One region of the Gordonia sp. KTR9 genome, then DNA from elsewhere that is predicted to be linked to it. Evidence: riboswitches for the same ligand, from Rfam matches in the RefSeq annotation. Region 1 holds a riboswitch; the other holds the start of a gene.

Region 1 (5,779 bases):
AACCGGTCGACACCGCGTCGCTGAGCAACGGCGACGAGGTCCAGATCGGCAAGTTCCGCCTGGTCTTCCTCAGCGGTCCCCGCGACGAAGCAGACGCCTGACACCCGTGACGGCGTCCACGGCCCCCCGCGGCGAAGGATCGATGTCGATCGGCACGGTCCTCGCCCAATTGCGTGATGACTTTCCCGACATCACGATCTCGAAGATCCGATTCTTGGAGTCGGAGGGTCTGGTGACCCCGGAACGGGCACCGTCGGGATATCGGCGGTTCAGCCAAGCCGACTGCGATCGGCTGCGATTCGTGCTGACCGCCCAGCGGGATCGGTACCTCCCGCTCAAGGTGATCAAAGAGCAGCTGGACGCGATCGACAACGGGAACGGCGGCTTCGGTCCGGGCGGGACGCGGGTGCTGTCCGCGGCCCGCGGGACCGTGGCCCCGGCCACCGACTTCGGCGCCCGGGCCGGGCGCGTCTCCCGTGAGTCGCTGATCGAACGGACCGGAGTCGATTCGGCTTTCGTGACCGAACTCCAGCGCAACGGGCTGCTGATCGCCGGGCCGGCCGGGTTCTTCGACGAGGACGCGGTACGGCTCGTCGAGGCGGCGGCCGCCCTGGCCAGTTACGGCCTGGAAACCCGTCATCTGCGGGCGTTCAAGGTGTCCGCGGACCGCGAGGCGGGCCTGGTCGCCCAGATCGCCAACCCGATCGCCAAGGGCAAGGGCACGGGTGCGCGGGACCGTGCCGAAGAACTCGTGCGTGAGATCGCCGCGTTGTCGGTGACCCTGCACACGCAGTTGGTCAAGGCTGCCGTCAAGAGCGCGCTGGACTGATCTCCGGGCGCGCGGGTCGGTGTCCGGCGCGGTCGGCCGCACCGGACTGAACAGCCACGATCGTCCCAAACCGCCGCGAGTCGGCCGCCGCTGTCCACTCAGTCGGTGTAGCGTCGAGATCACTGAAACGAGCGCCGTACAAGGCGTCTGGGAGGTGCGAGATGAGCGAGATGCGTGTGGTGGGCATCAGGGTCGAACCCCCGCAGAGCCAGCCGGTGTTGTTGCTGCGCGAGGTGGAGGGCGAGCGCTATCTGCCGATCTGGATCGGGCAGAGTGAAGCGGCTTCGATCGCCCTGCGGCAGAAAGGGATCGAGCCTCCTCGCCCCTTGACGCATGACTTGATCGTCAATCTGATCAAGGAGTTCGGGCAGACCCTGCTCGAGGTTCGGATCGTCGACATGCAAGAGGGCACCTTCTACGCCGAGATGATCTTCACCGGCGACCTGCGCGTGTCGGCGCGGCCGTCGGATTCGATCGCGGTCGCGATGCGGGCCGAGGTCCCGATCATCGCCGACGAAGAGGTGCTCGCCGAGGCGGGTCTGCTGATCCCGGACGAGGAGTCCGACGAGGCCCCCGAGGCTCAGGCCGACGAGGTCAAAGAGGACGAGGTCGAGAAGTTCAAGGAGTTCCTCGACAACGTGTCCCCGGACGACTTCAAGGCGAGTGGCGCCTGACCGGTCGGCGCATCCCGTGCGACGGACCGCGCTCGTTTCCGACGCCGGGGGGCCAGATCACGGAACGGACACCGCCCGGTCACCATTTGTCTCGATCTCAAGTTGAGGTTGAGCGTGCTGGCGAGTCGCGTTGATCCTCCGTCATCCGCCGCATAGCGTCATCAGCGACATCGAGCACCGGACACGGGCCGATGAAGATGAATCGGCCGACCGGAAACAGCCTGGACCGCGTAGTGTGGACGTGGACGTCAGGCACTGTGGTGCGGCGTCCGATCCGAGCTTTGCGAGGGAGTCAGAAGTGGGCGATCGTCCGGTCGACAGCGAAACGACGTCGAGCGACCAGTCACCCGATCGTCCGGTGACCGAGCGTGTCGACACCGTCCCGACCCAGGGCAGTCTCGGCGACATCGCCCCGGGCCTGTTCCCGGACGACACGGTGCCCGACGAACTCGTCGGCTACCGCGTACCGAGCGCGTGCCAGATCGCCGGTATCACCTATCGCCAGCTCGACTACTGGGCCCGCACCTCGCTGGTCGTCCCGTCGATCCGTGGAGCAGCGGGCTCCGGGAGCCAGCGCCTGTACTCGTTCAAGGACATCCTCGTCCTCAAGATCGTCAAGCGGCTGCTCGACACCGGCATCTCCCTGCAGAACATCCGCGTCGCCGTTGACCACCTGCGCCAGCGCGGTGTCGAGGACCTTGCGAGGATCACGCTGTTCTCCGATGGCACGACTGTGTACGAGTGCACGTCGGCCGAAGAGGTCGTCGACCTGCTGCAAGGCGGGCAGGGAGTGTTCGGTATCGCGGTCAGCGGCGCGATGCGTGAGCTGACCGGCACCATCGCCGATTTCCCCGGAGAGCGGGCCGACGGTGGTGTCAGCGAGACCGCGCCCGAGGACGAACTCGCCGCGCGCCGCAAGAACCGCGCCCGTCGCACCGGTTAGTCCGCGTCCCGCGTAGACTGGGTCCGCGTCGCTACGCTGCGGGAGAGCGCCGAAGGCAGAGATGCCGGCGGCCGCCGAAGGAGCAACACCTCCCCGTCAAACTCTCAGGCACCCAGGACCGCGGTGGTGACGACGTCTCTGGAAAGTGACGATCCGTCGTCCGCCCACGGTGAAAGGTCGTCGCGCAACGCTGCGGGGCACCGAATCTCTCAGGCGTCACATCGGCTGCGGCCGACGACATGACAGAGGGGGAGGGTCAGCAAGCCGGTGCTCGCACCGGCGCCTGCGAGAGGTGCCCTCCACCGTGTCCATCACCGATGCGACCCCGTCCGACGCCCCGGACCCCGCCACAGCTGCCGCCGCCCAGGTGTCGGCCGCCTTCGTCGATCGCCATGTCGGTCCGGATGCCGACGAGACCCGGCGCATGCTCGAGGCGATCGGCGCGGCCTCCCTCGACGAGCTGGCCCACCGGGTCATCCCCGCGGTCATCGCCGACGAACTCGACTCCGACGTGCTCGGCGCCCTGCCCGAGCCGCTCAGCGAGAGTGCGGTCCTCGCCCAACTCGGCGACCTCGCCGCACGAAACACCGTTGCCCGCTCGATGATCGGGCTCGGCTACTACGGAACCCACACGCCCGGCGTCATCCTGCGCAACGTGCTGGAGAACCCGGCCTGGTACACCGCATACACGCCCTATCAGCCGGAGATCAGCCAGGGGCGTCTCGAGGCGCTGCTCAACTTCCAGACCATGGTGGCCGACCTCACCGGGATGGAGGTGGCCAACGCCTCGATGCTCGACGAGGCCACCGCGGCCGCCGAAGCGATGACGCTCATGCGCCGTGCGGGTAAGTCGAAATCGCCGCGCGTGGTCGTCGACACCGACCTGTTCCCGCAGACACGTGCGGTGATCGACACTCGCGCCGAGCCGCTGGGCATCGAGGTCGTCGAGGCGTCGCTGCATCCCGAGCTGCCCGGGTACGGACTGCCCGACGGGGAGTTCTTCGGGGTGATCCTCCAGGTGCCGGGCGCATCGGGTCGCGTCCTCGACGCCACCGCGATCATCGACGCGGCGCACGACCGCGGAGCGCTCGTCGCCGCCGGTGCCGATCTGCTGGCGATGACCCTCCGCACGCCGCCCGGCGAGCAGGGAGCCGACGTCTGCTTCGGCACGACGCAACGCTTCGGGGTGCCCATGGGCTTCGGCGGGCCGCATGCCGGGTACCTCGCGGTCGGATCGAAGCATGCCCGGCAGCTTCCCGGTCGTCTGGTCGGTATCTCCAAGGACGCCGATGACAATCTGGCCTACCGGCTCGCCTTGCAGACCCGGGAACAGCACATCCGTCGTGAGAAGGCCACGAGCAACATCTGCACCGCGCAGGTGCTCCTGGCCGTGATGGCCGCCATGTACGCCTCCTACCACGGCGCCGACGGCTTGCGCGCCATCGCGCGACGCACCCACGCGACCGCTGCCCGGCTCGCCGACTCGGTGGCGGCCGGCGGATTCGCGGTGGCGCACGCGAACTTCTTCGACACCATCGAGGTGCGCGCACCCGGGCAGGCCGATGCCATCGTGGCCCGGGCCCGCCAGGAAGGCATCAACCTGCGCCGGGTCGATTCCGACACCATCGGCATCGCCTGCGACGAGACGACGACCGATGCGGACGTGGATGCGGTGCTGCGGGCCTTCGAGGTCGCCGGCGTCACGCCGCGGGCGTTCGCGCAGCCGATCGAGAATCGCACCAGCGAGTTCCTCACCCACCCGGCGTTCAACCGGTATCGCACCGAAACCGCGATGCTGCGGTACCTGCGCGCCCTGTCGGACAAGGACATCGCCCTCGATCGCAGCATGATCCCACTCGGGTCCTGCACCATGAAGCTCAATGCCACCACGGAGATGGAACCCATCACCTGGCCCGGCTTCGCACAACTGCACCCGTTCGCGCCGGCCGACGACACCGAGGGAATCCGTGAGCTCATCACGACGCTCGAGGGCTGGCTCGTGGCGGTCACCGGATACGACCGTGTCAGTCTGCAACCCAACGCGGGGTCGCAGGGCGAGTTCGCGGGCCTGCTGGCGATCCGCGGGTATCACCTCAGCCGCGGTGACGTCGACCGGGATGTGTGCCTGATCCCGTCGAGTGCCCACGGCACCAATGCCGCGTCGGCGGTCATGGCGGGCATGCGGGTCGTGGTCGTCGGGTGCCGCGACAACGGCGACGTCGACCTCGACGATCTGCGCGCGAAGATCGACGCCAACGACGGTCGGGTCGCGGCGATCATGATCACCTACCCGTCGACGCACGGGGTCTTCGAACACGACGTCCGCGAGGTCTGCGGTGCCGTTCACGACGCGGGCGGACAGGTCTACGTCGACGGCGCCAACCTCAACGCGCTGGTCGGCGTCGCTCGACCGGGCCACTTCGGAGGCGACGTCAGTCACCTGAACCTGCACAAGACCTTCTGCATCCCGCACGGCGGCGGCGGACCGGGCGTCGGGCCGGTCGCGGTCCGGGAGCATCTCGCGCCCTTCCTCCCCGGGCACCCGCTCGCCGACGAATTGCCCGGCTCGGCGACCATCGCCGCCGCCCCGTACGGATCGGCGGCGATCCTGCCGATCACCTACGCCTACATCGCGATGATGGGTGCGGACGGCCTGCGGCGTGCGACGCTGACGGCGATCACCGCCGCCAACTACGTCGCCAAGCGGCTCGGTGAGCACTACCCGGTGCTGTACACCGGCGAGGACGGCTTCGTCGCCCACGAGTGCATCCTCGACCTCCGGGCCATCACGAAGGCCACCGGAGTCACTGTCGACGACGTGGCAAAACGGCTCGCCGACTACGGTTTCCACGCTCCGACCATGAGCTTCCCGGTGGCGGGCACCCTGATGGTCGAGCCCACGGAGAGCGAGAACCTCGACGAGATCGACGCGTTCTGCGACGCGATGATCGCGATCCGGGGCGAGATCGAACTCGTCGGACGAGGGGAGTGGCCCGTCGACGACAACCCGCTCCGCGGTGCGCCGCACACGGCGGAGTCGCTGGTAGGCGAGTGGGATCATCCGTACTCCCGGGAACTCGCCGTCTACCCGCAAGGCCTCCCGTCCGCGGGTGGCCGGGCGAAGGTGTGGCCGGCCGTCCGGCGGATCGACGGGGTCTACGGCGACCGCAACCTGGTGTGCAGCTGCCCGCCCATCGAGGCCTACAGCAACTGACCTGGTCGCTTGCAGCGACGAACGTTCCCTACTGCTCGTTGAGCAGGTGAGGAGCGCAGCGACGAGCCGTGTCGAAGCGACCGGGGCCGGTGCGCTAGCCGCCCGCGGTTCCCGACGGC
Region 2 (5,779 bases), 1.7 Mb from region 1:
CACGGCGACATTCGTGATCCCGTGCACGCGGGCGAGGTAGTGGGCGGTGGCGAGACCGTGGCCGCCGCCGCCGACGATGACGACGTCATAGGATGACTTGGGTTCGGCGTCGCGCCAGAGGAATTCGGGGTGATGGGGCAGGTGTGCGCCGGGGGGAAGGGTGGCGGCGGGGTGGTTTGTCATCGTCGGGTGTTCCTCAGAAATCGATCACTACCGGGGACAGGGGTTCGGCACAGCAGAGCAGGATCTTGCCCTGCGCGATCTCGCGTGGACGGATACCGCCCTGGTGGTTCATCACCACGTCGCCGGAGAGCTTGCGTACCTTGCACGATCCGCACAGACCCACTCCGCACGACGACGGGAGGGTGACGCCCGCCTTCGCGGCTGCGGCGAGAATCGTGGTGCCGGGGCTCACCGTGACCCGCCGCGCACGGCGCGAGAAGTCGACCGCGACACCGGTTTCGGTGTCCGGTTCGTCGGCCGGGAGGCTGAAGCCGAAGCTCTCCTCATGGATTCGCGCCAGCTCCGAGCCCGCGGCGACCAGCGCGCCACGGACCTCGCTGCGGAAACGCCCTGGGCCGCAGAGGAACACTTCGCGTTCGGCGAGGTCCGGGCAGACCCGCTCGAGCATCGCGCGGTCGATGCGTCCGCGGTGGCCGGTCCAGTCGGCGTGGTCCTCGGCGGCCATCCGCGTCGCCGCGAACGCCAGGGTCACATTGGTGTGCCGGTGTGCGAGATCCTCCAGTTCGTCTCGAAACGGGATGTCGTCGACGTTGCGGGCGCTGTGTACGAAAGCGATGTCGAGGGGGGACTCGCTGTCGGTCACGGCGCGCAGCATCGACATCACCGGGGTGATGCCGCTGCCGGCGGAGATGAACAGGTACTTCTCGGCCGGCCGGGCGGTGTAGGTGAACCGGCCGAGCGGGCCGGTCGCGGCGATCATCATTCCCTCGACCAGGTTGTCGTGCAGCCAGTTCGAGACATGGCCGCCGTTCACCCGCTTGACGGTGATCGACAGGTTTCCCGGTCGCGTCGGTGGTGAGGAGATGCTGTAGCAGCGCTGGACCGCCCGGCCGTCGATCTCCATGGTGACGGCGAGGAACTGGCCGGGGGCGAAGACGAGGGTCCGGTGTTCGTCGACCTCGTCGATCGGCCGGTCGACCGACTGTCCGGGGCCCGAACGCGGCGATCCGCCCGCCACCCGGAACGTGAAGGTGGCCATGTCCCGGGTGGTGTCGGTCCGGGACACACACTGCAGGAAGATGTCGTCGGCCATGGTTGCTCTCATGCGCTCGCGGCGTCGGACGCGGTGCCGGTGGTCGGGATGTCCAGCCGACGGCGGAGCATCGTGACGTACCAGTTGACGAACGCCTCCACCTGGAACTCCGAGGGGCCGTAGGGTCCGGGAACGTAGGCGGGACTGCTGATGCCGCTCTGGGCGAGCGCTACCAGGTCGGCGTCCTGCTGATTTGTCGTCTCCCAGACGCCGGTGAGGTGGTCGAGGTCGTAGTCGACGCCCTCGACGGCGTTCCGGTGGACGAGCCAGGTGGTGCGGACCAGGGTCTTGTCGGCGGCGATCGGGATGACCGAGAAGACCAGTGCATGGTCGCTGGTCACGTGCAGCCACATGTTGGGCTGGAGATGCATCGACAACCGGCCGAGCCGCGCCTCGCCGATGTCGGTCAGCAGACGGCCGCAGGCGGCGGACCCGTCGAGGGTGAACGACTCGCCGGCGAGGTCGAGTGCTTCACGCTCGACATGGAAACCCGTTGGGCGCGTGTCGAGTTGCTCGATCCGAGAATGGGGGAGGTCGTGGCGGTCCCAGATCTCGACCTGTTCGGAGGTGACCCGGCGATACCGGTCGTACACCGGCCCGAGGCGCGACGGGATGGACCCGGTGTCACTGTACCCCCAGGTCGGGAAGAAGACGTTGAGGAGCTCGGGATGCCCGTCGCAGTGGTAACACTCGCGGTTGTTCTCCATCGTGAGTTTCCAGTTGCCGTCCTCGATGAGGTCGGTCTGCTTGGCCACCTTGGCTTCGGCGAGGCGATGCGGGGCCAGGTAGGGCTCGACGATCGCGGCGACCTCGTCGATGTCTGCCGGCGGGTCGTCGGCCAGACAGATGAAGACGAGCCCGGCGATCGACCGAACGTGCACCGACCGCAGCGAGTAACACGATCTGTCGAACCCGGGGGCCTGGGCGTCGGCGAACTCCAGGCGTCCGTCCATGCCGTAGGTCCACGAGTGGTAGGTGCACACGAACGTCCCGGTCGAGCCGCTCGGGTCGGTGAGCAGGCGGGCTCCCCGATGCCGACACACGTTGTGGTGGGCGCGCACGCGGCCGTCGTCGTCTCTGGCGACGATGACCGACCGGGTGGAGAAGGTGATCGTGACGTAGTCACCGGGCTCGGCGATCTCCGCTTCGGTGGCCACGAAAAGCCATGATTTCGAGAAGATCTCGTCGACATCGAGGTCGAAGAAGTCCCGGCTCACATAGAACGGGGCAGGCAGGCTCTGGCCTGCGACGCGATCGGCGATCAGGGTGCGGGCGTCGTGTTCCGGTGCCCGCGCGGCGGCATGCGCGACGGATGAAGCGGTCATCAGCAGTGCGGACCTCTCTGCACAGTCGTGGTCGGGTCGAGGGGAATGTGTTGCGGCGCAGGGTCTTCGGCCGTGGATTGGGTGACCTTCGGAGTCGGCCGGGTTCGACGTCGGCCGGCTCGGACATCTCCTATGTTGTTGCGCACTACGCAACGTACCGCGCCTTGTGCAACAAGTGTGCGGTCTGGGCCTTGCGCTGTCAAGCCGGACGTGCGACTGTTCTCCACGAGCCGCAGACGTGTGCGGGAGATCATCGCGGACGGCCGCGACGCCGAAGGAGCAACCGCCTCCCGGGAATCTCTCAGGCCCAGGTACCGCACACCGAGGCAACTCTGGAGACGAATCCGTCAACGCAGCCGGATTGACCGAAGGTGGCCACCACGGTGGCGAAAACTCTCAGGTGCACGGACAGAGCAGGGAGGGCGGTCGAGTGCATCACTCGTCCGAGATCGGTTGGAGTACAACAATGTCCACTCTCGACACATTCGCAGTCGATGGCGCCGACATCACGTCGGCCGCCGCCGAACATCCTTTCCGTCCGGCCGGGGTCCGGTCGTGACCGTCAGCGTCTTCGAACTGTTCTCCATCGGCGTCGGACCCTCGAGTTCGCACACCGTCGGGCCGATGCGCGCGGCGCAGCGGTTCGTGTGCGGACTGGCCCGGACGGCCGATCTGCCATCCGTGTCTCACCTTGAGGTCGACCTCTACGGATCGCTCGCCGCGACCGGTGCGGGGCACGGCACCCTCACCGCGGTGTTGCTGGGTCTGGAGGGGCACGAACCCGAGACCATCACCTCCGAGACGAAGTCTCTCCGGATCGCGGAGATGGAGCGAACCGGTCGCATCCGACTCGGCGGCCTCGTCGACCTGGCGTTCACCACCGACGACATCCGCTGCCATCCCGAGGTCATGCGGCCGCGGCACCCCAATGCGATGGAACTCCGAGCGCACACCCGTGACGGCGCCCGCCTGCCGGTCGCGCGATTCTATTCGGTCGGTGGCGGTTTCGTGGTGACCGACGACGAGTTCGACCGACCGGCCGACGGTGTCGCCGTGCCCCTGCCCTACGGGACGGCGGCGGAGTTGCTCGCGATCTGTGCCGACGAGGGCAGCTCGATCGCCGAGGTCGTTCTGCGGAACGAAACGGCCACCCGGTCGGCCGACGACGTCCGCAGCGGATTGCTGCACATCTGGTCGGTCATGGAGCGCTGCGTCCACCGCGGTGTCACCACCGACGGTGAGTTGCCGGGGGGCCTACGGGTCCGCCGTCGGGCCAAGCAGTGGCGAGACAGTCTGCTGCGTGAGGACCCGTTGCGATCGGCGGCCCACGCCGAGGACTGGGTCAACCTGGTCGCGCTCGCCGTCAACGAGGAGAACGCGGCAGGCGGTCGGGTGGTCACCGCGCCGACCAACGGCGCGGCCGGGATCGTCCCCGCCGTCCTGCACTACGCCCGGCGCTACACACCTGTCGGCCGGGCCGACCCCGACGACGTCACCGTCCGGTTCCTGCTGACCGCGGGGGCGGTCGGTGGCCTCATCAAGTCGGGGGCGTCGATCTCGGGTGCCGACGTCGGCTGTCAGGGTGAGGTGGGCTCGGCGGCGGCGATGGCCGCCGCCGGACTGGCCGAGGTGCTCGGCGGTTCGCCCGCGCAGGTGGAGAACGCCGCGGAGATCGCGATGGAGCACAGCCTGGGGCTGACCTGCGACCCGATCGGCGGTCTCGTGCAGATCCCGTGTATCGAACGCAACGCGATCTCGGCCGGGAAGGCGATCAACGCCGCGCGGATGGCCCTGCGCGGCAACGGATATCACCTGGTCAGTCTCGACCAGGTGATCGCCGCCATGAAATCGACCGGCCACGACATGAACGCCAAGTACAAGGAGACCGCGACCGGGGGACTGGCAGTCCACGTGCCGCTGGGGGTGGTCGAGTGCTGACGTAGGCCGATCACCTGCGCCGGCTCTTGGTCAGCGCCACCGGGTCGAGCACGCCCCGCGACCAGTGCGCGGCCATCGCCAGGCTGGCCGCGCGGCCGGAATGTACATGGTGGAACGCCGATTCGGCTGCCCGGTCGGGATCATGGGCGGAGATGGCAGCGAGCATCTCTTCGTGTTCGCGGCACTGGACGCTCGGATCTCGGTCCTTGGTCAGGTGGAACAGCCACTGCGTGCGGGCTTCCAGGGGGCCGAGGACGTTCTCCAGCAAGGGGTTTCCGGCCAGATCGACGATGATCGTGTGAAACCGTGAGTTGGCGGCGGCGATGGCCGGCTTGTCGTCTCGCGCCGTGGCGTCGCGAGCGATCTCCAGTTGGTCGGCGAGCGAGGCGAGCCCGTCCGGCCCGGCTCGCTCGGCGGCCAGCCGGGCAGCCAGCACCTCGAGGCTCTCGCGGACGTCGAACAGGTCGCGGACATCATCGGCGGTGAACGGCGCGACGATCGCTCCGCGGCGGGGAACCATGACGACGAGTCCGTCCTGTTGGAGTCGCTGCATCGCTTCGCGGAGCGGGATACGCGACACCTCGAGCTCCACGGCGAGGTCCCGCTCCACCAGCCGGGTGCCGGGCGCCAGCTCGAGGCCGACGATCCGCCCGCGCAACACCTCGTAGGCGACATCGCTCAGCGACTTCTTCGTCACGGCGTCACTCCGATCCCGCTCGCTGCGTTCCCGGCGGTCTGCGGCTCTGGTCACGGCGCTCCCTTCTGGTGGCGAGGGCCAGCGTACCCCCGTATCGGATAACGGTATACCGTTAACTGCTCCCTTACGGACGCGTAATCGGATGGAAATGAACGGCGCGGATTCTCTTCGTAACGGTATACCGCTACGAGGTAGCCATCCCGACCAGGAGAGATCCATGAAACGTACCCTTCCCATCGCATTGATCGCTGCCGGCGCGCTCGCACTCGGGGTGTCCGGCTGCGGGTCCTCCGGCTCGGCGGCCGACGACGGCACACTGTCCGTCGGTGTCTTCCTCCCCGGCTCGGTCAACGACACCGGTTTCATGGAGTCGGCGTACGCCGGTTACAACCGGATCGAGGAGCAGCTCGGCGATCAGGTCGACATCAGCTACGTCGAGCAGGTCGCGACCGCCGACTATCAGCAGGCCCTGCAGCGGTTCGCCTCCGAGAACGAACTGGTGATCTCGGTGGGTGGGCAGACCGACGCCGACCTGCGCAAGGT

What was found. Region 1 has a riboswitch for glycine ahead of gcvP (aminomethyl-transferring glycine dehydrogenase). Riboswitches for the same ligand answer to the same signal wherever they lie in the genome.
Region 2: linked by a shared signal. The riboswitch ahead of KTR9_RS06900 (L-serine ammonia-lyase) and the one ahead of gcvP (aminomethyl-transferring glycine dehydrogenase) in region 1 are both predicted to bind glycine.

The regions. Positions count from the first base shown of each region.
Region 1 is NC_018581.1:3,023,628-3,029,406, reverse strand. Features, by position in the region: gene garA (glycogen accumulation regulator GarA) at 1-101, shown strand, start outside; gene ftsR (transcriptional regulator FtsR) at 107-829, shown strand; gene KTR9_RS14480 (bifunctional nuclease family protein) at 991-1,503, shown strand; gene KTR9_RS14475 (MerR family transcriptional regulator) at 1,802-2,446, shown strand; glycine riboswitch at 2,476-2,577, shown strand; gene gcvP (aminomethyl-transferring glycine dehydrogenase) at 2,751-5,660, shown strand; gene KTR9_RS14465 (substrate-binding domain-containing protein) at 5,755-5,779, opposite strand, start outside.
Region 2 is NC_018581.1:1,353,152-1,358,930, forward strand. Features, by position in the region: gene KTR9_RS06885 (sarcosine oxidase subunit beta family protein) at 1-183, opposite strand, end outside; gene KTR9_RS06890 (hybrid-cluster NAD(P)-dependent oxidoreductase) at 197-1,276, opposite strand; gene KTR9_RS06895 (aromatic ring-hydroxylating oxygenase subunit alpha) at 1,285-2,601, opposite strand; glycine riboswitch at 2,835-2,928, shown strand; gene KTR9_RS06900 (L-serine ammonia-lyase) at 3,157-4,539, shown strand; gene KTR9_RS06905 (GntR family transcriptional regulator) at 4,550-5,290, opposite strand; gene KTR9_RS06910 (BMP family ABC transporter substrate-binding protein) at 5,454-5,779, shown strand, end outside.